4 regions of the Paraclostridium sp. AKS73 genome follow, and region 3 is predicted to be linked to each of the others. Evidence: riboswitches for the same ligand, from Rfam matches in the RefSeq annotation. Region 3 holds a riboswitch; each other region holds the start of a gene.
The links. Region 3 has a riboswitch for cobalamin ahead of cobT (nicotinate-nucleotide--dimethylbenzimidazole phosphoribosyltransferase). Riboswitches for the same ligand answer to the same signal wherever they lie in the genome.
Positions count from the first base shown of each region.

Region 1: linked by a shared signal. The riboswitch ahead of LEQ07_RS14490 (energy-coupling factor ABC transporter permease) and the one ahead of cobT (nicotinate-nucleotide--dimethylbenzimidazole phosphoribosyltransferase) in region 3 are both predicted to bind cobalamin.
Region 2: linked by a shared signal. The riboswitch ahead of LEQ07_RS12805 (ATP:cob(I)alamin adenosyltransferase) and the one ahead of cobT (nicotinate-nucleotide--dimethylbenzimidazole phosphoribosyltransferase) in region 3 are both predicted to bind cobalamin.
Region 4: linked by a shared signal. The riboswitch ahead of LEQ07_RS17605 (ABC transporter substrate-binding protein) and the one ahead of cobT (nicotinate-nucleotide--dimethylbenzimidazole phosphoribosyltransferase) in region 3 are both predicted to bind cobalamin.

Region 1 is NZ_JAIXHU010000030.1:10,097-15,881, forward strand. It holds gene LEQ07_RS14485 (DUF1667 domain-containing protein) at 1-180, shown strand, start outside; cobalamin riboswitch at 403-576, shown strand; gene LEQ07_RS14490 (energy-coupling factor ABC transporter permease) at 904-1,470, shown strand; gene LEQ07_RS23125 (energy-coupling factor ABC transporter permease) at 1,436-1,642, shown strand; gene LEQ07_RS14495 (energy-coupling factor ABC transporter substrate-binding protein) at 1,614-1,913, shown strand; gene LEQ07_RS14500 (hypothetical protein) at 1,907-2,194, shown strand; gene LEQ07_RS14505 (CbiQ family ECF transporter T component) at 2,212-2,586, shown strand; gene LEQ07_RS20215 (energy-coupling factor ABC transporter ATP-binding protein) at 2,596-3,078, shown strand; gene LEQ07_RS20220 (hypothetical protein) at 3,183-3,416, shown strand; gene LEQ07_RS14515 (DUF3553 domain-containing protein) at 3,626-5,785, shown strand, end outside.
Region 2 is NZ_JAIXHU010000023.1:44,657-50,441, reverse strand. It holds gene LEQ07_RS12815 (hypothetical protein) at 1-80, shown strand, start outside; gene LEQ07_RS12810 (hypothetical protein) at 80-793, shown strand; cobalamin riboswitch at 867-1,039, shown strand; gene LEQ07_RS12805 (ATP:cob(I)alamin adenosyltransferase) at 1,284-1,793, shown strand; gene LEQ07_RS12800 (ABC transporter substrate-binding protein) at 1,805-2,722, shown strand; gene LEQ07_RS12795 (FecCD family ABC transporter permease) at 2,700-3,731, shown strand; gene LEQ07_RS12790 (ABC transporter ATP-binding protein) at 3,703-4,329, shown strand; gene LEQ07_RS12785 (GyrI-like domain-containing protein) at 4,517-4,804, opposite strand; gene LEQ07_RS12780 (MerR family transcriptional regulator) at 5,026-5,325, opposite strand; gene LEQ07_RS12775 (MATE family efflux transporter) at 5,439-5,785, shown strand, end outside.
Region 3 is NZ_JAIXHU010000039.1:23,173-28,957, forward strand. It holds gene cobS (adenosylcobinamide-GDP ribazoletransferase) at 1-31, opposite strand, end outside; gene cobU (bifunctional adenosylcobinamide kinase/adenosylcobinamide-phosphate guanylyltransferase) at 36-560, opposite strand; gene cobT (nicotinate-nucleotide--dimethylbenzimidazole phosphoribosyltransferase) at 609-1,655, opposite strand; cobalamin riboswitch at 1,762-1,937, opposite strand; gene LEQ07_RS16405 (ABC transporter ATP-binding protein) at 2,530-3,210, opposite strand; gene LEQ07_RS16410 (ABC transporter permease) at 3,277-4,644, opposite strand; gene LEQ07_RS16415 (ABC transporter permease) at 4,632-5,785, opposite strand, start outside.
Region 4 is NZ_JAIXHU010000047.1:16,463-22,247, reverse strand. It holds partial or broken gene LEQ07_RS17610 (FecCD family ABC transporter permease) at 1-693, opposite strand, end outside; gene LEQ07_RS17605 (ABC transporter substrate-binding protein) at 799-1,818, opposite strand; cobalamin riboswitch at 1,835-2,012, opposite strand; gene deoD (purine-nucleoside phosphorylase) at 2,205-2,915, opposite strand; gene LEQ07_RS17595 (Na/Pi cotransporter family protein) at 3,252-4,877, opposite strand; gene LEQ07_RS22155 (hypothetical protein) at 5,139-5,453, opposite strand; gene LEQ07_RS22150 (hypothetical protein) at 5,509-5,785, opposite strand, start outside.

The sequences.
Region 1 (5,785 bases), on a different contig from region 3:
TTAATGTTTGATATTATGAAAGTTTTAGACAAAGTATGTGTATGTGCACCTGTTAATGTGGGAGATATTATAGTTAAAGACATATTAGGAACAGGTGTTGATATTGTAAGTTCTAAGAGTATGGAAAGTATGAATACAAGTGATAAAAATAGTGATCATGAATTAAGAGATTGTATATAATAAAAAATTAATGGACAATAAAAATAACCTTCTTTAGATATCAACATATTTAAAGGAGGTTACTTTTATTGTTAGAATTATTAAAGTGTATAACTTATTTTAGTAATAACTATATAGTTGGTTAAATATACTTAAGTATAAAATAAAAATAAAAATTTTAGAGGAATATAGAAATTTTTATAGAATTATATATAATATATAGAGTATGTGATAAATTATAATTAAATATTAGAGATTATAGGTTTTTTAAAATTAATAGGGAAAGAGGTTAAAATCCTCTGCAGCCCCCGCTACTGTAAAGCTGATGAAACTTTTGGGACCACTGTAAATTTTACGGGAAGGAAAAGGAGTAAAGAGAAGCTAAGCCAGGAGACCTGCCTATAATTGAAAAATTAAGTTCTTCGGGGTGAAGGAAAATAATTGAAAGTATCGTAGTTTAAAATTACTATGTCCACTTTATAATGTTATTAAATCCTAATCCAAAGATTGGGATTTTTTTACGCTTAAGTAAAGTATGCTTACAAAAAACTATAGGTATTCTATAAAATTTAGTTATATTAAAATACTAGGTTTTGGGAGTAAAAATTTTTTGAGCAACGGACGAAGTCGTTGGCGACATGAGCAAAGCGAATTTTTATGTATGCCCTTTAAAACTTAGAATTGATTTAGTCATTTTATCACATGAAACAATAATGTACTAAATAAAAAAGAGAGGGATTTAAAATGAATTATTTAAAATTATCAGTTATAGCAGGGTTACTACTTGTAATCTTAAATCCTGTGACTTCACATGCAATGCACATCATGGAAGGATTCTTACCTATGCAATGGTCTATATTATGGACTGTCGTATTTATACCATTTTTCATATACGGGTTAAAATCAATAAATAAAATAGTAAAAGCTGATCCTAAAAAGAAAGTACTATTAGCTCTAGCAGGTGCATTTGTATTCGTATTATCAGCTTTAAAAATACCATCTTTAACAGGTAGTTGTTCACACCCTACTGGTGTAGGTCTAGGAGCAATATTGTTTGGGCCATCTGTAATGGCAGTAGTTGGAACTATAGCTTTATTATTTCAAGCTATACTTCTTGCACATGGAGGACTTACAACTTTAGGAGCAAATGCTTTTTCTATGGCTATAGTAGGTCCTATAGTATCATTTTTAATATTTAAATTCTGTAAAAAAGAAATATTAGTACAGGAAAAAGTGTATTTTTTCAGCAGCATTAGGAGATTTAGCTACATATACTATAACTGCAACTCAATTAGCATTAGCATTTCCTGATCCAGCAGGAGGTATATTAGGGTCATTAGTAAAATTTTTAGGTGTATTCTTTATAACTCAAATACCTATAGCAATTGCAGAAGGATTATTAACTACATTAGTATACAATTTAATAACACAAAATGAAGAAGGAGTTGTAGAAGATGAGTACAAATTCGAAAGTCAAAACTAGAAATAAAAATATACTATTATTAATTTTAACAGTAATCTTAATAATAACTCCGTTAATATTAAACTCAACTGCTGAATACGGAGGCGCTGATGGAGAAGCAGAATCTTTAATTAGTGAAATAAATCCTAATTATAAACCTTGGTTTAATAGTTTATACGAACCACCTAGTGGTGAGATTGAAAGTTTACTTTTCTCTACTCAAGCAGCTATAGGTGCAGGAATAATTGGATACTTTTTAGGGTATAAAAAAGGAAAAAAAGATAAATGTTAGAAATTGACAACTGTGCATATTTAAATAATATAAAAGATGTAAACCCATTAATAAAACTAGGAATTACATTTATAGGAGTTATAGCTTCTATGCTTACTCAAAATGTAAATATACATATACTTATAATGCTAGTTATGACAGTTTTAATACTATTTATAGCAAGCGTAGATATGAAACTATACATTAAATGTTTGAAAATACCTATGATTTTTTTAATTATAGGTATTGGGTTAAATTTGATTAATATATCATTGAAAATAAAGATTATATATTTAATATAAATATATTAGGATTATATATAGGGACTACTAAATTTGCTGTAAAAAGTTCAGTAAACATATTACTTAGAGCTATGAGTTGTATTATATCAATTTACTTTTTAATACTTACGACTCCATTTAATCAATTAATAATAGTATTAAAAAAACTACATATTCCACATACACTTATAGAATTGATGATTTTAATTTATAGATTTATATTTATATTTATAGAAGAAGCAGAAGAAATATATAAATCACAACAGTTAAAATTTGGATATACGAATTTAAAAACATCTTACAATTCAATGTCATTGCTTATAAAAACATTGTTTTTCAGAATGATGAGAAGATATGAAGATATGAGTACATCTTTAGATATAAAATTGTATGATGGTAAATTTCACGTATAGGAGACTAAAATGTTTAAAGTAGAAAACTTAACATATAAATATGAAAAAAATAATAAAGCATTAGACAATATAAGTTTAGATTTTTCAAATGGGAATATGATTGGAATAATAGGTTCAAATGGGTCAGGGAAGTCAACTTTATTTATGAATTTAATGGGTATATTAAAACCTTCATCAGGAAAAATTCTTTATGAGGGCAAAGAATTAAGTTATAAAAAGAAAGATTTGTATAACTTAAGAAAAGATGTAGGTATAGTATTTCAAGATCCAGATAAGCAGATATTTTATTCAAGAGTATATGATGATATTGCATTTTCTTTAAGAAATATAGGTTTAGAAGAAAGTGAAATTAATAAAAAAGTTTATAGAGCATTGGAATTGGTTAATGCTATAGATTTAATAGATAAACCAGTACATTTTTTAAGTTATGGTCAGAAAAAAAGAGTAGCTATAGCATCTGTTATAGCTATGGAAACCAAGTTGTTTTATTAGATGAGCCAACAGCTGGATTAGACCCAATAAGTACGAAAGCTATTATAAAAATATTAAAAGAATTATGTGAAAAGGGTGTAAAGGTAGTTATATCGAGCCATGATATGGATTTAATATATGACCTTTGCGACTATATATATGTTTTAAATAAAGGTAAGATAACTATTGAAGGAAATTCTAATGAAGTTTTTAAAGATGATTTGAAAATTAAAGAGGCAGGATTAAATAGTCCATGGCTTGTTAAAATACACAAAAACATGAATTTACCTTTATTTAGAAAAGAAGAGGATTTATACGGTTATTTTAATAAAATATGTATAAATTCTATTAATAATTAGCCCCTAATCTTATTAAGTTAAGATTAATATATATATAATAAATAAATACCTTTAGTCTAAATTTAATCCTTGGATATATATCTGAGGATTTTTTTCTTTGTAGAAAAATTTAAAAAGTGGATATGATTAACATGGGCTTTTAATAAATTTGAATAAATATAGATAATAGATTAAAATATACATATAACATATACAATCAGGAGGTAATGATGGATATAGATTCACTAAACCCCGCCCAAAAAGAAGCGGTATTAAAAACAGAAGGGCCAGTGCTTATATTAGCAGGAGCTGGTTCAGGAAAAACGAGAGTTTTAACAACAAGAATAGCTCATCTTATGAAAAATAAAGGAGTACATCCTAGTAATATATTAGCAATAACATTTACAAATAAAGCTGCAAATGAAATGAAGGAAAGAGTTGAAGAAACTATAGATTCGGATGTTAAAGATATGTGGATAACAACTTTCCATTCATGCTGTGTTAGAATGCTTAGAAAAGATATAAATAGAATCGGATATAATAGATCTTTCGTTATATATGATAGCTCAGATCAAGTTACTTTAGTTAAAGATTGTTTAAAGGAATTAAACTTAAGTGATAAATCTTTTGAACCTAAAGCAGTTATAAGTTACATTTCTGGAGCAAAAGACAAATTATTAAGTCCTAAAGAATATAAAGATATGCATAGAAATGATGCGAGAATGAGTAAAATTGCAGATGTATATACTTTATACCAAGATCGTTTAAAAAGAAATAGTGCACTAGACTTTGATGACTTAATAATAAAAACTGTTGAGTTATTAAAAAAGGAAGAAAGTGTACTAGCATACTATATAAATAAATTTAGATATATAATGGTAGATGAGTATCAAGATACAAGTAAAGCTCAATATGAATTTATAAAGTTGTTAGCCAAAGAGCATCAAAACATATGTGTTGTTGGAGATGATGACCAAAGTATATATGGATGGAGAGGTGCAGATATAAGAAATATACTTGAATTTGAAAGAGACTATGATGATGTTCATGTAGTAAAATTAGAGCAAAATTATAGATCAACTCAAGTTATATTAGATGCAGCCAATACGGTTATATCTAATAATATAGAAAGAAAGAGAAAAAAACTTTGGAGTGAGCAAAAAGAAGGCGAAAAGATTAAGATACAGGTAACATCAGACGAGATAGAAGAAGCAGATTTTGTTGCTGATAATATATGGAGAATTCATAGAAAACAAAACAAACCTTTTAAAGACTTTGCTGTATTATACAGAGCGAATGCACAAGCTCGTGCTATAGAGGATGCTTTAAATAGAAGTCAAATACCATATAATATATATGGAGGAACTAAATTCTATGAAAGAAAAGAAATAAAAGATTTAGTTGCATACTTAAGAGTTCTTCAAAATGTCCAAGATGATATATCTTTAAAGAGAATAATAAATGTTCCTAAAAGAGGAATTGGACTTAGAACAATAGAAAAAATAGAGGATAGAGCTAGTTTAAAGCAAGAGAGTATATTCTCCGTTCTTTTAGATGTAGATACTAACTCTGATATATCTACAAAAGCTAGAGCAAATATAAATGGATTTGTAGATTTAGTAGGAACTCTTAGAGTAATAAAGGATGCTTATTCAGTAAGTAAACTTATAGAAAAAGTTTTAGATGTTACTGGATATTTAGATGAACTTGAAAAAGATAAAAATGAAGACGCTCAAGACAGAATAGACAACTTAAAAGAGTTTATATCAATTGCTATTGAATTTGAAAATAGTAGTGAAGAAAAAGATTTAGAAACATTTTTAACTAATGTAGCTCTTACTTCAACAGAAAGTGATGATGAAGAAAATGACAGAGTATCACTTATGACAATCCATACATCTAAGGGACTTGAGTTTCCAGTTGTTCATTTAGTTGGTATGGAAGAAGGATTATTCCCTATATCTAGAGCAGTAAGATCTATGAGTGAATCTGATATAGAGGAAGAAAGAAGACTTTGTTATGTTGGGATAACAAGAGCTAAAAAAGAACTTTTTATGACACTTACAAAGAAAAGAACTCTTTATGGAAAAACTAATCCATCTATACAATCTAGATTTATGGAAGAACTTCCAGAGGAGTGTATAGAAAAATTAAATAAAGAAGAACATGAATTAAGCTACTCTAAAGCTAATTACAATATATTAGATAAATATAAGCAAAAATATATGAAATCTATGAACAAGGCTAGTGTAGCAAATAAGGTAAATGCCACTATAAAAGAAAGTAAACCAGAACCTACATCTGATGATATAAAATTAGGTTCAAAGGTTTATCATCCTAAGTTTGGGGTAGGAACTGTAGTAGCAGCTGTTGGATCTGATTTAACAATA
Region 2 (5,785 bases), on a different contig from region 3:
ATTCAGTAATAGATGGAGAAGATACATCAAATTTAGATAGATTATATAATAAGTTCATAGAAATGGGGTTAAATGTATAATGAACAAATTAAAAAGGAATATAACTCTTTTTTTAACTGTATTTATATTTGCTATAACTTGTGCATTTACTTTTTCAATAGAAAAGTCATATGCAACTTCAAATAAAAATGAAACTTCAAATGTTGAATACCAAGTGGCGAAAGGAAGATCCTCACATAGCTCAAGTCGATCAAGTAGCAGTTTTAAATCGAGCTCAAGTAGCTTTAAGCCGAGTTCAAGTAGCTTTAAACCAAGTTCTAGCACTAGCAAACCAAGCAGTAGTTATACAAAGCCAAAATCAAGTACAACAAAACCAGATTCAGGAAGTTTTAGCACTAAACCAAAGCCTGATACAACAATAAATGAAGGAAGTACTGGAAATAATTCAAATAATAATACGACAAATCCAAAATCAAGCACAACAAAGCCTGATTCGGGAAGTTTTAGTACTAAACCAAATACAAATTCAAAATCAAATGCTAATGACAATACAAATTCTAAAAATAAAAAGAATGATTATGATGATGACTATGGAGGTAGCTCTAGTAGAAGAACATATATACCACAAGCATATGGGCGAGGCTTTTTTGGTTTTGGAGGATATAATCCATTTAGATATATGGGTTATAGAATGGGAATTAGCCCTATGATAATGGATATAGTTATGATTGTAACTGTATTAATTGTATTATACATTATAATAGACTTTATAAGAAGTAGAAAAAATAGATAGAAATTTTATTTTACCAAATTAGAAAATATATAATGAACATTGTTTTATATTGTTGTATAATGGATTATATAACAATTAAATAGTAAGTATTAGGTGTCAATAGACTTAATAGGGAATTAGATGAAAATTCTAAGCTACCCCAGTAACCGTAAAGCTGACGAAATCTAAGTATCCACTGAGAAATTGGGAAGGATTGAGAGTAGAATGAAGCTGAGCCGGGATACCTGCCAATGCTTAAAGGCTAATTATCTTCTGAGGGTTGGATAAAGGCGATTATACACGAATAGATTAAGGCATACTCTCTGAGTATGTCTTTTTAAATTGAAAAACTATGAGTGTAAAATTGTATAAGACGTATACTTTAATTAAGCTTTTATAATTAATTTATTGAAAATTATTTATTTTACAAATAAATCTCAATAAAAGGAATTAGATAAAAAAATAGAATTATATCATTGTTATGTAAAATCAACACGAAAGGAATGAAAAAATGTCAAAATATTTAGCGTATCCATTTTTATATGATAAATCAGATGATTTAAGATGCGATTATGAAATATTTACAGATGAGATATCAAGTACAATAGGACTATTAAGGGCTTTTGTTCAAGATGAAAATTTAAAAAAAGAATTAAGTAAGATAAATGAACTTGTATATCACATGAATGCATCGCTTAGAACATTTGTAAGCTTAACAAATGATGAGTTAAAATGGTTAGAATCTAGAACCGTATTCTATCAAGATGAAATAAAAGGTATTTTTGAGAAGTTTGTTTTGCCTCAAGGCGGAGTCTGTGGTAGTTATGCACATATTATAAGGACAAAATGCAAAGCATTAGTAAGATTATTACATAGATATAAAGAAAATGGAAATGATGTAGATGAATTATTATTTGATTTTGCGAATCTATTGTCTGGGTATTTTTTTGTTCTAGCTATAAAGCTTAATAAAGATGAAGGAATACAAGAAACTGAATTTATAAGTAAAAATTATAAGTAAGGAGAATGAAAATGAAAAAAAGAATTTTAACATTAATAACTACTATTTTAGTGGTTATGCTTGCAGTCGCTGGATGCGGTCAAAAAGAAACAGTAGTAAAAGATAGAGAAGGAAATGATTTTACAGTTCCTAAAAAATTAGAAAGAATAATATCAACAGCTCCATCTAATACAGAAGTGTTAGTTGAATTAGGACTTGCAGATAAATTAGTAGCTGTTGATAAATATTCAGCTGACATACCTGGATTACCTAAAGATATAAAATTAATAGATTTTGCAAATCCGGATGCAGAGGCTATAGTATCTTTAGAGCCAGATATGATTATAGCATCAGGACACAATAAAACTGGAAATAGTGAAGATCCATTTAAAGTAGCTAAAGAGTCTGGTATAAGTGTTGCATATATACCAAGTAGTGATAGTATACAAGGTATATACGATGATATCATGTTTATAGCTGATATAACTGGTACGAAAGAAAAAGGACAAGAGATTGTAGACAATATGAAATCTCAAGTTAATGAAATAGCTAAAATAGGAAAAACAATAAAGGATAAAAAGAAAGTTTACTTTGAAATTGGGCCAGCACCAAATCTATATAGCTTTGGAAATGGAACATTTTTAAATGAGATGATAGAGTTAGTAGGTGGAGAAAATATATTCGCTGATCAAAAAGCTTGGATATCACCTAGTGAGGAATCAGTTATAGAAAAAAATCCAGATGTAATATTAACTAATGTAAATTACGTTCAAGATGCAGTAAAAGATATAAAAGGACGCGAAGGTTGGAAAAATGTAAATGCAGTGAAAAACGGACAAGTATACTTAATTGATACAAACGCGTCATCAAGACCATCTCAAAATGTAGTAAAAGCGCTAAAACAAATGGCAGAGTATATAAATCCAGATGCGTACGCAAAACAAAAATAAAACTTTAGCGATTTTATCAATACCGCTAGTATTTTTTATAATTAGTATTGGAACTTCCATAGGAAGTTCCAATATTCATATATTGGATACTATGAATATAATTTTAAATAAGGTTATAAATTTACCATTAAGAGAAGGGATAGATCCAAAAGATATATCTATAATATGGGCCCTTAGGATACCGAGAGTATTATTAGCTTTTATGGTTGGAGGATGTTTGGCGGTTAGTGGATCGGTAGTCCAGTCAATACTTAAAAATGAATTGGCATCCCCGTACACGCTAGGAGTATCATCAGGAGCCTCTTTAGGAGCTGGATTAGTTATCGTTCTTGGAATATCTATACCATTTCTCGGGCAATTGACATTGCCATTAATAGGTTTTTTATTTGGGTTAATAACTGTATATGGAGTGATAGTTTTTTCTTCTAGAATAGATAAAACTATGGCGAATAATACAATTATACTAGCAGGTATGGTTTTTTCACTTTTTGTAAACGCACTACTTACAACACTTACAGCGCTTTTTAGTGAAGATATAAAAAGTATAAGTCTTTGGCAAATGGGTAGCTTCTCTATGAAGGGATGGTCATATGTGAGAGTTTTAATTCCATTTTTAATTATAGGTATTATTGGAGTTTTAAGATACACAAAAGAAATGGATATATTAACATTTGGAGAAGAACAGGCAAAGGCAGTAGGTGTAGATACAAATAGAGTTAAAAAACATTTATTTATACACTCAGCCATTTTAACTGGAAGTGCAGTAGCATTAAGTGGAACAATCGGTTTTGTAGATTTAATAGCGCCACATATGGTCAGAAGGGTATTTGGATCAAAACATAAATATGTAATACCTATGTCTTTTGTATTTGGAGGATCACTTATGGTAATAACAGACTTAATTGCCAGAACTATTGTATCTCCAGCAGAGCTTCCGGTAGGAGCTATTACAGCAATTATAGGGGCACCATTCTTTGCATATGTGTATTTTAGCAAAGGAAAGAAGTGATGACATGTTAGAAGTAAAAAATCTTTATTGTGGTTATGAAGATATTGATATTATAAAAAATGTTAATTTTAAAGTTGAAAGAGGAAAAAATCTTTGTATAGTAGGTCCAAATGGATGTGGGAAAAGTACGCTTTTGAAATCTATAGCTAATATAATAAATTACAAAGGAAGTATAACTATAGATGGTATGGAAGTTTGTAATTTTTCAAGAAAAAATCTAGCAAAAAAAGTAGGACTTATGAGCCAGATAACTCAAATATATTTCCCGTATACAATATATGAAACTGTAGCACTTGGAAGATATGCACATTCAACAGGAGTATTTAATTCTTTAAGTAAAGAAGATAAAAAAATAGTATTAGATTGTATTGAAAAGGTAGGATTAAGTGATATAAAAGATAAAAGCATAAATGAATTAAGTGGTGGACAGTTACAAAGAGTATTTTTAGCACGAACAATTGCTCAAGATCCAGAAGTTATATTATTAGATGAACCTACTAATCATCTAGACTTAAAATACCAAATTGAGTTGTTAGAACATTTATCTATATGGGCAAAAAATAATAATAAAATTGTTATTGGAGTTTACATGATTTAAATTTAGTTCACTATTTTAGTGATGCAGTTTGCTTATTAAATCATGGGGAGATAGTTTGTTATGGAAGCTCAAGAGAAGTTTTTAATGGAGATTATTTAAAGGAAGTTTATAATATAGACATAAAGGAATTTATGTTAGAGGTTTGGAAAAATGGAAATAAAAAAGCTTTAGCAATTTTTATAAATTGCTAAAGCTTTTTTATTGGTATAGATATTTTTGTTATATAATCTTTTGAACTATAAGATGTTAAGCTATCTAAAATACCATATTCAAAAGAAGGTCCTATCATTTCATAACCATTTTTATTTATAGTATCTATTAGTGTTTCGTAAGTTTTTCCTATATCTTTGTATTCTCCCTTATGAAGAGCTATAGCATAAAGTCCTTCAGATTTTTTTAAAACATTAGGAGCGCTTAATTTATTATGTAGAGGGAAAAATACAGAATGCGCAGTAGTATAGTTTTTACTAAGCAAATCTTCTAAAGATATTATTGTACCTACTTGATAATTGTATGGATATTTATTTTTATTAACAATAGTTAAAAGTTTTTTAAATGCTATATCAGTTTGTAAAAGTTGAAAAGGTTTTTCTACTTTTTGTGTAATAATAAATTCAGATGTTACTTCTTGAAAGTAGACTTTATCATCATATTCATTTAAACTTTCTATTGTTTCTATTTTATTCTCAAGTCTTGCTATACTTTTTTCAAATTTTTAAGTTGAGATTGCAACTTTATTTTTTGTTCTTTTAGAAGAATTAATGCTTTGTTATCATCTCTTTTAATTAAAAAATCTTTAATTTCTTTTATAGGAATTCCAAGTTCCCTTAAAACTAGTATACTATCCAACACTTCTAATTGGTCAGACGTGTAGTACCTATATCCGTTATTTTCATCAACAACTTTAGGTTTAAATAAATCTATATTATCATAATATATTAGTGTTTGTTTGCTCATTCCATTTAACTTTGCTAATTCACCTACAGTAAAGTTCAAACATATCACCTCAAATTTTATTTTAAAAATTTCATTGACAATATAGTTACTATATCCTTCACAATTAATAATGTCAAGTAATATCAATTATTTAAAAATTTAGAGGTGAAAAAATGGAAGAAGTATTTATGAAAAAACAAAATTACAAGGAGTTTTTAAGATATGTATTTCCATCTATCATAACAATGATATTTCTATCATTTTATACTACTATAGATGGATTTTTCGTATCGAGATATGTAAACTCAGATGCACTGGCATCAATAAATATTATAATACCTATAACTTGTGTAGTATTTGGTATTGCAGTTATGCTAGCTACGGGATCTGGAGCTTTAGTTGGTATAAAGCTTGGGGAAAAAAACATAAAAGGAGCTAATGAGTTATTTTCATTTGTAACAGTAGTTTTAATTTCTATAGGAGTAGTACTTACTATTTTGGGAGTAATATTTTTAGATCC
Region 3 (5,785 bases):
AAAACTGTAATATTCCTATAAATCTTTTCATATTACTACTCCTTAATTTTCATAGGTATACCACTTACAACAAAGTAAACTTCATCAGCACATTTAGCTATATACTGATTTATCCTACCTACTATATCAGAATATACTCTACAAAGTTTATTATCAGGCACTAAACTCATACCTAACTCATTAGTTACTATTACAAAGTATAAATCTGTCTTTTTAATTTCATTTATTAGCATTTCAATTTGCTGTTTTATATACTTTTCCATCTCATTAGTTTCTTCTGGAGTGCATTTATCAAAATCTATTCCATAGTAAAATATTAAATTATTAACTAATAGTGTTACACAATCCAAAATAACAGTTTGATGTTTATTACCTAAATTATCTATTATCGAATATATATCTTTAAAAATTTCATAAGTTTCCCAATTACTCGGTCTACTCTCTTTATGTTTTTTAACTCTATCTTTCATCTCCTCATCAAAAGGAGTAGAAGTTGCTATATATGCTGTTGAATTTTCTCTACCTATACATAAACTTTCTGCAAAACTACTTTTCCAGATCTAGATCCACCAGTAACTAAAATTAACTTACTCATAAATTTCACCTTCTTATTTTCCTATGTCTACTTCATCAGTTGTTGCCATATTTTTATATGCATAATTTGCAGCTTCTATAATATTGAAGGCTAATGCTGAACCACTTCCTTCACCTAATCTCATATCCATATTAAGCATAGGATTTAACTTTAATATTTCTAAAGCCTTAGCTGCCCCTGCTTCTGCTGATGTATGTGATGCTATCATGTACTCTTTAACCATAGGATTTATAGTGTATGCTATTAAAGCTGCTGCATATGATATAAATCCATCAATAACTATTGGAGTTCTATTAGCCGCACAAGCTAAAATCACGCCTGCCATTCCCCCTATTTCAAAACCTCCAACTTTAGATAATATATCAACTCCATCTAATTTATCTGGTTTATTTAATTCAATTGCTTTTCTTATCGTGTTAGCTTTATGAGCTACTCTATCTTTTTTAAGTCCTGCTCCTATTCCCGTAACATCTATAGGATCACAATCAGCTATAACAGAAACTATAGCGCTACTTGGAGTAGTATTACAAATTCCCATTTCTCCTATTCCTATAAGGTTATATCCTTTTTCTATACTCTCATTTGCTACTTTTATACCTATTTCTAAACATCTAATAGCTTCTTCCCTAGTCATAGCCGGACCTTTTGCCATATTAGAAGTTCCTTTTCTAATCTTATAATCTATAACTCCATCTAATTTTTCATCTGTATTTATTCCTAAGTCAATTGCAACAACATCAGAATTTACAAATTTAGATATAGCTCCTACTCCACATACCCCTTTAGTAAAGTTCGGAAATTGAAGTCTCGTTATTTTCTGAGGGTCTGGTGCTACACCTTCTTCATATACTCCATGATCTCCTGCAAAAGCAATCACTATTTTTTTATCTGTATCAAAATATTTTTTTTCAGTTATTCCTGCTATTTGTATACATATATCTTCTAATTTTCCTAAGCTCCCCACAGGTTTAATTAATTTATCTAATCTATCTTTCGCTGCATTCATATGTAATTCACTTAATGGCTTTATGTTGTTTATCGTCTGTTCTAAAGTTTTCATGACTACCTCCTTAAATTACAATAAAAAAAGACTTAACTCAAGAGTTAAGTCTTTAAATATGTCATAAAAATATTTTAAGATTTAAATTCTTCACCCCGAGAACCTAGTTATATAATATACTAGGCAGGTCTCCTGACTTAGCTTCTTCCTTGCTCTAACCTTCCCGTAATTTTAACAGTGGTAAATAGAGTTCGTCTGCATCACAGTAGCGGGGACTGTAGAGGGATTACACCTCTTTCCCTATTAATCTTAAATGTAAGAACCTATATATATTTAAGTTATTTAATTTTGTTTTATTGATATTATGTATAAAAAATTCGCTTCACTCATGTCGCCAACGACTCCGTCCGTTGCTCAAAATGTCATTTTTTACTTTCACCAAAATATTTGTATCACTACGTTGTATAAGTTATCTACAAACATTTGTTAAGTAAAATTTCCTTAAGCGTAAAAAATCTCCCCACATACAACTAATTCTACATTAGTGTACATAAATCCTTTAATTTTTTCCATTGTAATTATTTACTTATCTATTGAGTATATATAATAATACCATAAAAATGATTAATTAGGTAGAGCACTTTGGAATATATTATAATATACACCTTTTTATTAAATTAACTTATCTATGTGATCCTGACTCAACAACCTGTCCTTTATTTAAGACATAGATTTTATCATTATTCATTATTGCAGATAATCTATGTGCTATAACTATAACATTTTTATTTTTTAATAATTCACTTATATTTTCTAATATAAACTTTTGAGATATATTATCTAGTGCTGATGTTGCTTCAACCTATACACGGACCAATTAAAATTCCTGTATATTATTGAAATGCAATAAGTTCCCCTATACTCATATTTCCTTTTAACCTTGCCTTATTTCTATTAATTTACCATCACTTATAGTAATCATTATATCTGCCATTTTTGCTATTTTTTCATCATGAGTTATCATAACTAAAGTCTGATTAAATTGTTTAACACATCTCTTTAATATATCCATAACTTCGTCACTAGTTTTACTATCTAAATTTCCAGTGGGTTCATCTGCAAATATTATAGATGGTTGATTTGATAAAGCCCTTGCTATTGCAACCCTTTGTTGTTGTCCCCCCGATAGCTCATTTGGAAATTTCTTTATTTGATCTTTTAATCCTAATCTTTCGATAATACTATCAATATACTTTTTATCTACTGGTTTTGAGTCAAGAGATATTGGTAAAATTATATTTTCATATACATTAATAACTGGTATTAGGTTAAAACTTTGGAAAACAAATCCGTATTCTTGTACCCTAATTGTAGATAATTTATCATCATTTAATGTATATATATCCTGATCTCCTAAATATACATTTCCTGATGTAGGTTTGTCCAATCCTGCCATACAATGAAGCAAGGTACTTTTACCACTTCCACTTTCTCCAACAATAGCAGTAAACTTACCACTTTCTATTTCTAAAGTAATACCATCAACAGCGTTTACCACGCTATCTCCTTTTCCATATATCTTTTTTAAATCTTTTGTTTTTATACTTTTTTTCATATATTATCAATTCCTTATTTTATTATAGTTTGTCTATATACAGACTTATTAAAAATATAAATTATTTTAGTATTTATTTATACCCTCACTTATATCTATATTGTCTATTAACTTTGACTTGAAATACCCTATTAAAAAAGCAAATAAAATTGTTATTGACATAAATATAAGAACCTCTTTTGGAGGTATGTATATATCACTCATGTTCAAATTATGTCCTAATTTTGCATGTATTTGTTTACTTTTGGTGAAAAATATAAGCTCATCTATTGAAACTGCAACCCCCGCTAATACACCACCTATAAGGCTATAAACTAAAGCTTCATATATAACTAACTTTTTTAAATATTTCTTTTTAAGCCCTATAGCCCTTAATATAGAAAACTCTCTTATATTGTTATTAATATTTATACTAACTGTTGTATATATATTAAATAATGCAGCTATCAATAGTATAGACCCTATCATCAACCTAGACTTTAAGTAACTATTTGAGTCAGTTGAACTTTTATATTTGTTATTTGGAGTAATAATATTCAAGGAATTATACTTTTTATTTATATTATCTACTAATTTATCTGCTTGTTTATTACCCTCCCCATCTATATTAAAGTTTACTTCCTGTATATAAGTGTCATTTGTTATATTCTTGAATGATTCTAAATTCATGTATATACCCATATTTACAGCGTAATTTTGCATTCCGTTATTATATTGGAATGATTGATCTAGTATAGCATTAACTCTACATTTATATGTTTTGTAACCAAATTCTTTATTATCTTTTTTGTTTAGTACTTTAAACTCAAATATATCTCCTATTTTTAAATTTTTAATAGCATCTTCCATCTTACCGTTATAGATGTTGCTAAATTTATTGCATATTGCAACATCTATAAATTTATTATTTTGTTCATTAATTTTTTGTATATTTCCTTCTTTTACATATTTATTTAATTTATTATAATCATCAACTCCACTTATCAAAGCCATTACTTCTAAATTCTCTTTTTTATTATCTTTTATCCCCTCCATTTTAATATAAGATTTATTTAAATTATCTTTTGATATTGTTACATATCCACATGTATGACTTAATAAATTAAAATCTTTTACTCCTTTAATCTTCTTTATATTTGATGCCTCTTCCATACTTATCTTATCTATGCTCTCATCAACATTTTCATAAGGCTTTATCATGTAACTATATTCATCTTTAAGTCCTACTGAATATTTCTGTGTTTTATTAAAATAGTTTTTCATATTCGTAGATGTACATGATATAAACACAAATCCACTAAATGCAATTATGGCAATTGAAATTATTGACTTAGATTTGCTTCTTAATAAATTGTTTTTTAAAAGTGTTTTTAGAATTTTCTTATTCTTTTTTGCTTTATACTTAACCTTGTCACTTTTATTTATAAGATCCATTGGGTATTTTTTAATGATTTTAATATAGGTAAACATATTGCTATTAATAATGCACCTAAAGTTATTAAAAAAGCTTTACCTACTATAAGATGTGAAATATTTAACTTAACTTTGCTAAAATCACTTATATTAAATAAGTTGGATCCTACAAATATACTCATAGCATATCTTGCAAAAATAATAGAAGAGATAAACCCTATAAATCCACCTATAATAAATAATATACTCATTTGAAATAAATAAAATCTAATAACCTTTTTATTAGACATTCCCACTGTTCTTAAGTCTCCAATTTGATTCATCATTTTACTAAGAATTATATTAAAATAATTAAAAATTGTAAGAGATGCAGTTATTGCTACAAGGATTTTTACCTCTTTTTGATTCTCCTGTTGGAAAGCTCCATATAATCTAAGTGCCGCATCCAAGTATTGATTACTAGATACGTCTGATTGTCCATCTTTTCTAATATCTGTTGTATAGTCAGATGATGGATCGTATTTTTTTCTTATTTCATTAAATTTCTGATCTATATTATGTTCATTAATCCCTTTAACATTATAAATCGTACTATAAGTTATAAATTTATCTGGTATTATATTTTTACTATCTCCAACAAAGCTATCTAGTTCTATATCTTCAAGGTTATAATAGTCTTCAACTTTACTTATAACCCCAACAACCTTATAATTATCTTTTTTACTATAAATTTCATTAGTTTCATCTAATTTATAATTAATTTTATTTACTCCTGAAATACTTTTATTTAAAATATTTTCCTTATCATATTTACCTAATAACTTTGAATCTATAATAATTTCATGTTCATTTTTAGGATATCTTCCTGAAATAAGGTCATAGTTTAAATCCTTTAAATAATTTTTATCAAATGAATATAGTTTACTTTTTAATCCATCTTGTAAAATAAATTCACCTAAATTTTTAACTGTAGATAAATTATAAACTTCATCTACCTTTTTTAATTTTTCTATATTTTCTTTATTATTACTTATAAATGTTCCATCATAATATCCTGCAATTTCTTTAGCCTGGTTTATTTGATTTATAGACATACTATCTCCTATTATGTCTACTCCCAGTATTAATGTGATTGCAACTACTATAGAAGCTATTATAGTAA
Region 4 (5,785 bases), on a different contig from region 3:
TCCTAATGTTATAGCTACGTCATCCCCCAACAACATTAAATTTAATATCCTATATTGACTTAAAAAGAATATAGTCCCTATTAAAATCAATGGAAGTATAAATACTATTTCTTCCCATTCAGCTCCAGCTAAACTCCCCATAAGCCAGAATGTTATATTTTTCATTCCTTCTGCATCATTTTTTATATAAACTATAAAACTTGAAAATGCACTACAAACAGAACTCAAAGCCATCCCCGCTAATAATAGTTTTGTAGAGTTAGATCTTGATCCTGTGTTTGAAATCATTAAAACTAACATCGAAACTAAAAATGCACCAAAGAATGCAAATATTCCTATTGAGTTTTGTCCTAATAAAGTTGTAAATCCTAACATTATAGCTATTGTAGCCCCTAAGGATGCTCCAGATGATACACCAAGTATATAAGGGTCTGCTAGAGGATTTTTTACTATAGCTTGCATTACAACTCCACATACAGACAGTCCTATTCCTACACATAAAGCTAAAATTATTCTAGGTAGCCTAATAAACCACACTACATCATGGATAGCTCCATTAGATAAAGTATTTTCATTTCCTATACTAAATAGTTTATACCCTATTATTTGATATACTTGCTTTATACTGATGTCACTTGAACCTATTGTTACAGCAAATAAAATAGACAAAATTAAAGCAATAATAAGACCCATAATAACTAATATATATAAAGGCTTTGTTTTCACAAAGCCCTTCTCTTCATTATTTTCATATTTTCTTAAGCTTTTCATTGATTGCATATGTCCATGTCCCTCTTTCTACTTACTTGGATAAATTCCATTTGCAAAAGTTTCTATTCCATCTATAGTTCTTACTCCACTACAATACATTTGTCCTAGTTCTATTGGATAAACTCTATTATTTTTAACTGCATTTAAACTTTGTAATGCTTTGTCATTCATAACTAAGTTTTTAGTTTCTTCAGATTTTTTACTATCATCATCTCTATTCATATATACTACAAATATACTGTCTGGATTTAATTTTACTAAATCTTCTTTACTTAGTGAGTTGCCATCTTCATTTAATAATTTTGCACCTAGTTTAGTTACCATATCTCCACCTAAAGTGCTTTTCCCATATCCACTAATTTTATCATCTAAAAATTCAACTATTAAAGTAGTTTGTTGCTTTTTGCCTTTTTCAGACTCTACAACTTCATTTACTTTTTTATTTATATTATCAACTATCTTTTTAGCTTTATCTTCAACGTTAAATATTTTACCTATATTTAATATATCTTCACATTCATTTTTAATAGTCTTATGCTCTACTGCTCCACTATTTAATGCCATGTATGTATTTGTACCTTTGTCTTGCCAAAAGTCTACTGTTCCTAAAGTTTTATCTGTAAACAAAGAATCCCATCCCACTATAAGGTCTGGTTGTAACATCATAGTATTTTCTTTAGAAGGTGTAAATTCATCTAAATACTTAACCTTTTTAAAGGCTTCTTGATATTCATCTTTAACCTTATGATCTAACCCGGCTGCAGCAACTATATTATCTTCTAACCCTAGTGCTAGCATAGTTTCTATAGAGTCTTGATAAACTGCCAGCGCCTTTTTAGGTTTTTCTTTTATAGTAACCTTTATTTCTTCTTTGTTACTATTATGCGTAGTAATAGTTACTGGATAGTAATCATCCTTTGTTTCATTTGTTTTTTCTACCTTTATTGTAGTAGTGTCTTCAGTTTTAATTTGAGTTTTACTGCACCCTACAAAGCTTAGCCCTATAACTAAGCTAAGCAAACTTAATTTGATTTTTGATATTTTCATTTTGTCTCTCCCTCCGAAAGTTGGTTTTATCTAGGCAGGTCTCCTGACTTATACATCATCCTAATCTTTACCTTCCCAAAGAAATTCTTCAGTGGCTAAAAAAAGACTCGTCCGTAATTACAGTAGCGGGGGCTGTTGATGATTTCCACATCATTCCCTATTAATTAATAAAAACCTAGTATTTATATTTATAATGTTACCATAATCCGATTCATTTTTCTATAAATTGCAAAATTTCGACATCTTATTTTTTAATCTATATCAATTTCTTACTTTACTTGCATTATTTAATTAGACCTTTAAGTGTAAAAACCATTAATATTTAAGTTTTTTAACATAAAAAAAACTCGCTTTCACAGTTTATACTATAAAGGCGAGTTTTTATATTAAGCTAATTCTAAAGCTATATTCATCATTCTTGTAAATGCAGTTTGTCTTTCCATAGCAGTAGTTGCTTCTCCTTTGAAAGGACAATCAGAAATTGTTAATATACAAAGAGCATTAACTCCAGCTCTTGCAGCGTTCATATAAAGTGCAGCTGATTCCATTTCTACAGCTAACACTCCCATTTTAGTCCATTTTGCTAAAGAATCTAATCCTTCATCTCCATAGAATACATCACTGCATAGTATGTTTCCAACTTTAGGCTCAACGCCTTGACTTTTTGCAACATCTACAGCTTTGCTAAGTAACTCATAGCTTGCTACTGGTGCAAATGTCCCTGGTAAGTTGTATTGAGATGCATAATTAGAATCTGTACAAGAACCCATACCTATTACTATATCATGCATTTTTAAATCTTCATGTAAAGCTCCTGCAGAACCTATTCTTATAAGATTTTTAACTCCATAAAAATGTATTAATTCATATGTATATATTCCTATTGATGGACATCCCATACCTGTACCTTGTACTGATATTTTTTTGCCATTATAGTATCCAGTGTAACCATTCATACCTCTTACAGTGTTGTATTGAACAACGTCTTCTAAGAAAGTTTCTGCTATAAATTTAGCTCTTAAAGGATCTCCTGGTAATAATACTGTTTCTGCTATATCTCCTAATTTACCGCTATTGTGTGGTGTTGGTGCTCCCATTGCCATAATTTCATTCTCCTTTAACTATCATTAATATTATTTAAACTTAATTATAATCTTATTTAATATCAATAATTATATATACAACTTAAAATTTAAATACTATTTCTTATAACATATATGTACTTGTATATATTGATATCTTATTTAGTCTACACTCTTTATCTTTTAGCATACACTATATTATATGTATATATTACAATTTTTTATTCACTAGTACAATACTTTCTGCCAATTTTTATAATTTTTAAAATTTAATTACATTTATAGTTTAATTAACATAAAAGCTTTATCAATTTTAATATATCGATAAAGCTTTTTATTTAAAGTTTTATATTATGCAAATTTCTTATTACTAGATTTTATAACCTGTTGAGCGATATTAGCAGAATGATCCGATACTCTTTCTAGATTACTAATTAAATCTAAGAATATAACTCCAGAATCTACACTGCAAGAACTTGCATTTAATCTTCTCATATGATTTGCTCTACAGCTTTTTTCCATCATATCAACTTGTTCTTCCATTTTTATTACTCTACAAGCTAAATCCACATCTGACTTTTCTAAACTTTCAAGAGCTAAACTGTATGTGTCTATAACTTTTTGATATAAGTCTTTAAGTTCAACAGACCCATCTTTAGATAAACTTAAATTATTGTCTATAACAGTAGTTGCAAGCTCTGCTATGTTTTCTGCATGATCCCCAACTCTTTCTATATCATTTACAGTATTAAACAATAAATCTACACTCTCTCTTGAATTGTCATTTAATGAAGTTTTAGATAATTTTAATAAATAATTCAGTATACTTTTTTGTAAAATATTTATTAGCTTTTCATTACTAAAAGATTCATCTACTTTTTCTTTTGATTTATTTAAAAACCCTTCCATTGCATTGTCTAAGCTTTCTTTGGCTTTTTCACCCATTCTTAAAGTCTCTTTTATCGTATTTGATAATGCTATAGATGGAGTTTCCATCATCCTGTCATCTATGTAATGAACAGTTTTTTTGCTATTTATCTCTTCTTCTCTTTCTGGCATAAGCTTCATAGTAAGCTTTACTATATATTTAGAGAAAGGAAGCAGTAATATAACATTTGTTATATTAAATAATGTATGAGCATTTGCAATTTGTCTACTTACATCATCTGGATTTAAATTTTGAACTATCATAGTTATAGGTTTTGTTAAAATTAACATAAATATAATAGTTCCTATTATGTTGAACACTAAGTGCATTAAGGCTGCTCTTCTAGCGTTTATACTAGCCCCTATACTAGATATTAAAGATGTAACACATGTACCTATATTTTCTCCATATAGTATAGGAAGTGCTGCCGTTAAAGGTATTAATCCTTGAGATGCAAGTGCTAATAACATTCCCATAGAAGCACTAGAACTTTGTACTATTGCTGTTATTCCAAATCCTAATAAAATACCCAGAATTGGTCTATTTCCAAAAGCAACTAATGCATCAGTAAATCCTTGAAATTCTGATAATGGTTTTACTGCATTTTTCATAAAATCCATTCCAGTAAATAATATACCGAAACCTATTAAAATTTCTGCTATTGTTTTTGTTTTTTGATTTTTTGAAAATAAATACATTACTATACCTATACCTAATGCTAAAGGTGCTATTCCAACTAAATCAAGAGATACAAGCTGTGCTGTTATAGTTGTTCCTATATTAGCCCCCATTATAACTCCTATAGCTTGAGGTAATGTCATGATTCCTGCATTAACAAATCCAACTACCATAACCGTAGTTGCACTACTACTTTGTATAATTGCTGTTACTAGAGCTCCTACTAAAACTCCCATTAATACATTACTAGTTAAAAGTCCAATTATTCTTTTTAATTTTTCTCCTGCTGATTTCTGAAGACCATCTGCCATAAGATTCATACCATATAAGAATAGTCCCAGTCCTCCCATCAAGTTTATTGCTATTTCCACTAATAATTTCCTCCTTAAAAATCAAACGTGTTTTTCTGTTTTTTCATTAATTTGATTTTAACAAATATTTTGTCAATTTAAGTTAAGCCAATGTTAAAAAACTCTCTTTTTTGTTAAGTTGTTGTTAATTATTAAATCGAGATTAAGCTTTAGTTAAAAACCAAACTTTTTCGTTAATTTTTTGTTAATTATATTTATATATAAAATAGAATATGATCATATACCTATTTTATATGCATTATTTAATTAGTATTATTTATATTAAACGCTTAAGGTTGCAACGATTATAGCTTTTATTGTATGCATTATATTTTCACTTTGATTAAATACAACAGAGTAATTAGATTCAAAAACTTCATCTGTGACTTCCATTTCTTTTATTCCAAAATCTTCATAAATATCTCTTCCGAATTTAGTTTCTAAATTATGAAAAGCAGGTAAACAGTGCATAAATATCACATTCTTACTACAATTATTCATAAGTTCTATACTAACTTTGTAATTTGTTAGCTTTTCTATCTTATCTTTTGAAATATCATTTGATTCTAGTATAGATTTCCATGGAGAAGTGTAAATTACATCTGCACCTTTCGTTCCTTCTTGAATATTTTCAGTTAAATTTATGTTAGATTTATTTTTTACTTATATTTTTACATTTATTAACCAATGATTTATCAGGATATAGATCACTTGGCGCACATATAGTAAAATTAATTCCCATCTTTGCGCATACTATCATAAAGGAATTCACTACATTATTTTTTGCATCTCCAACAAATGTAATATTAGTTCCTTTTAAATGTCCTAACTTTTCTTCTATAGTTAATAAATCTGCTAAAACTTGAGTGGGATGATGCTGATTTGTCATCGCATTCCATACAGGAATTTCAGCAAATTCATTTAATTTA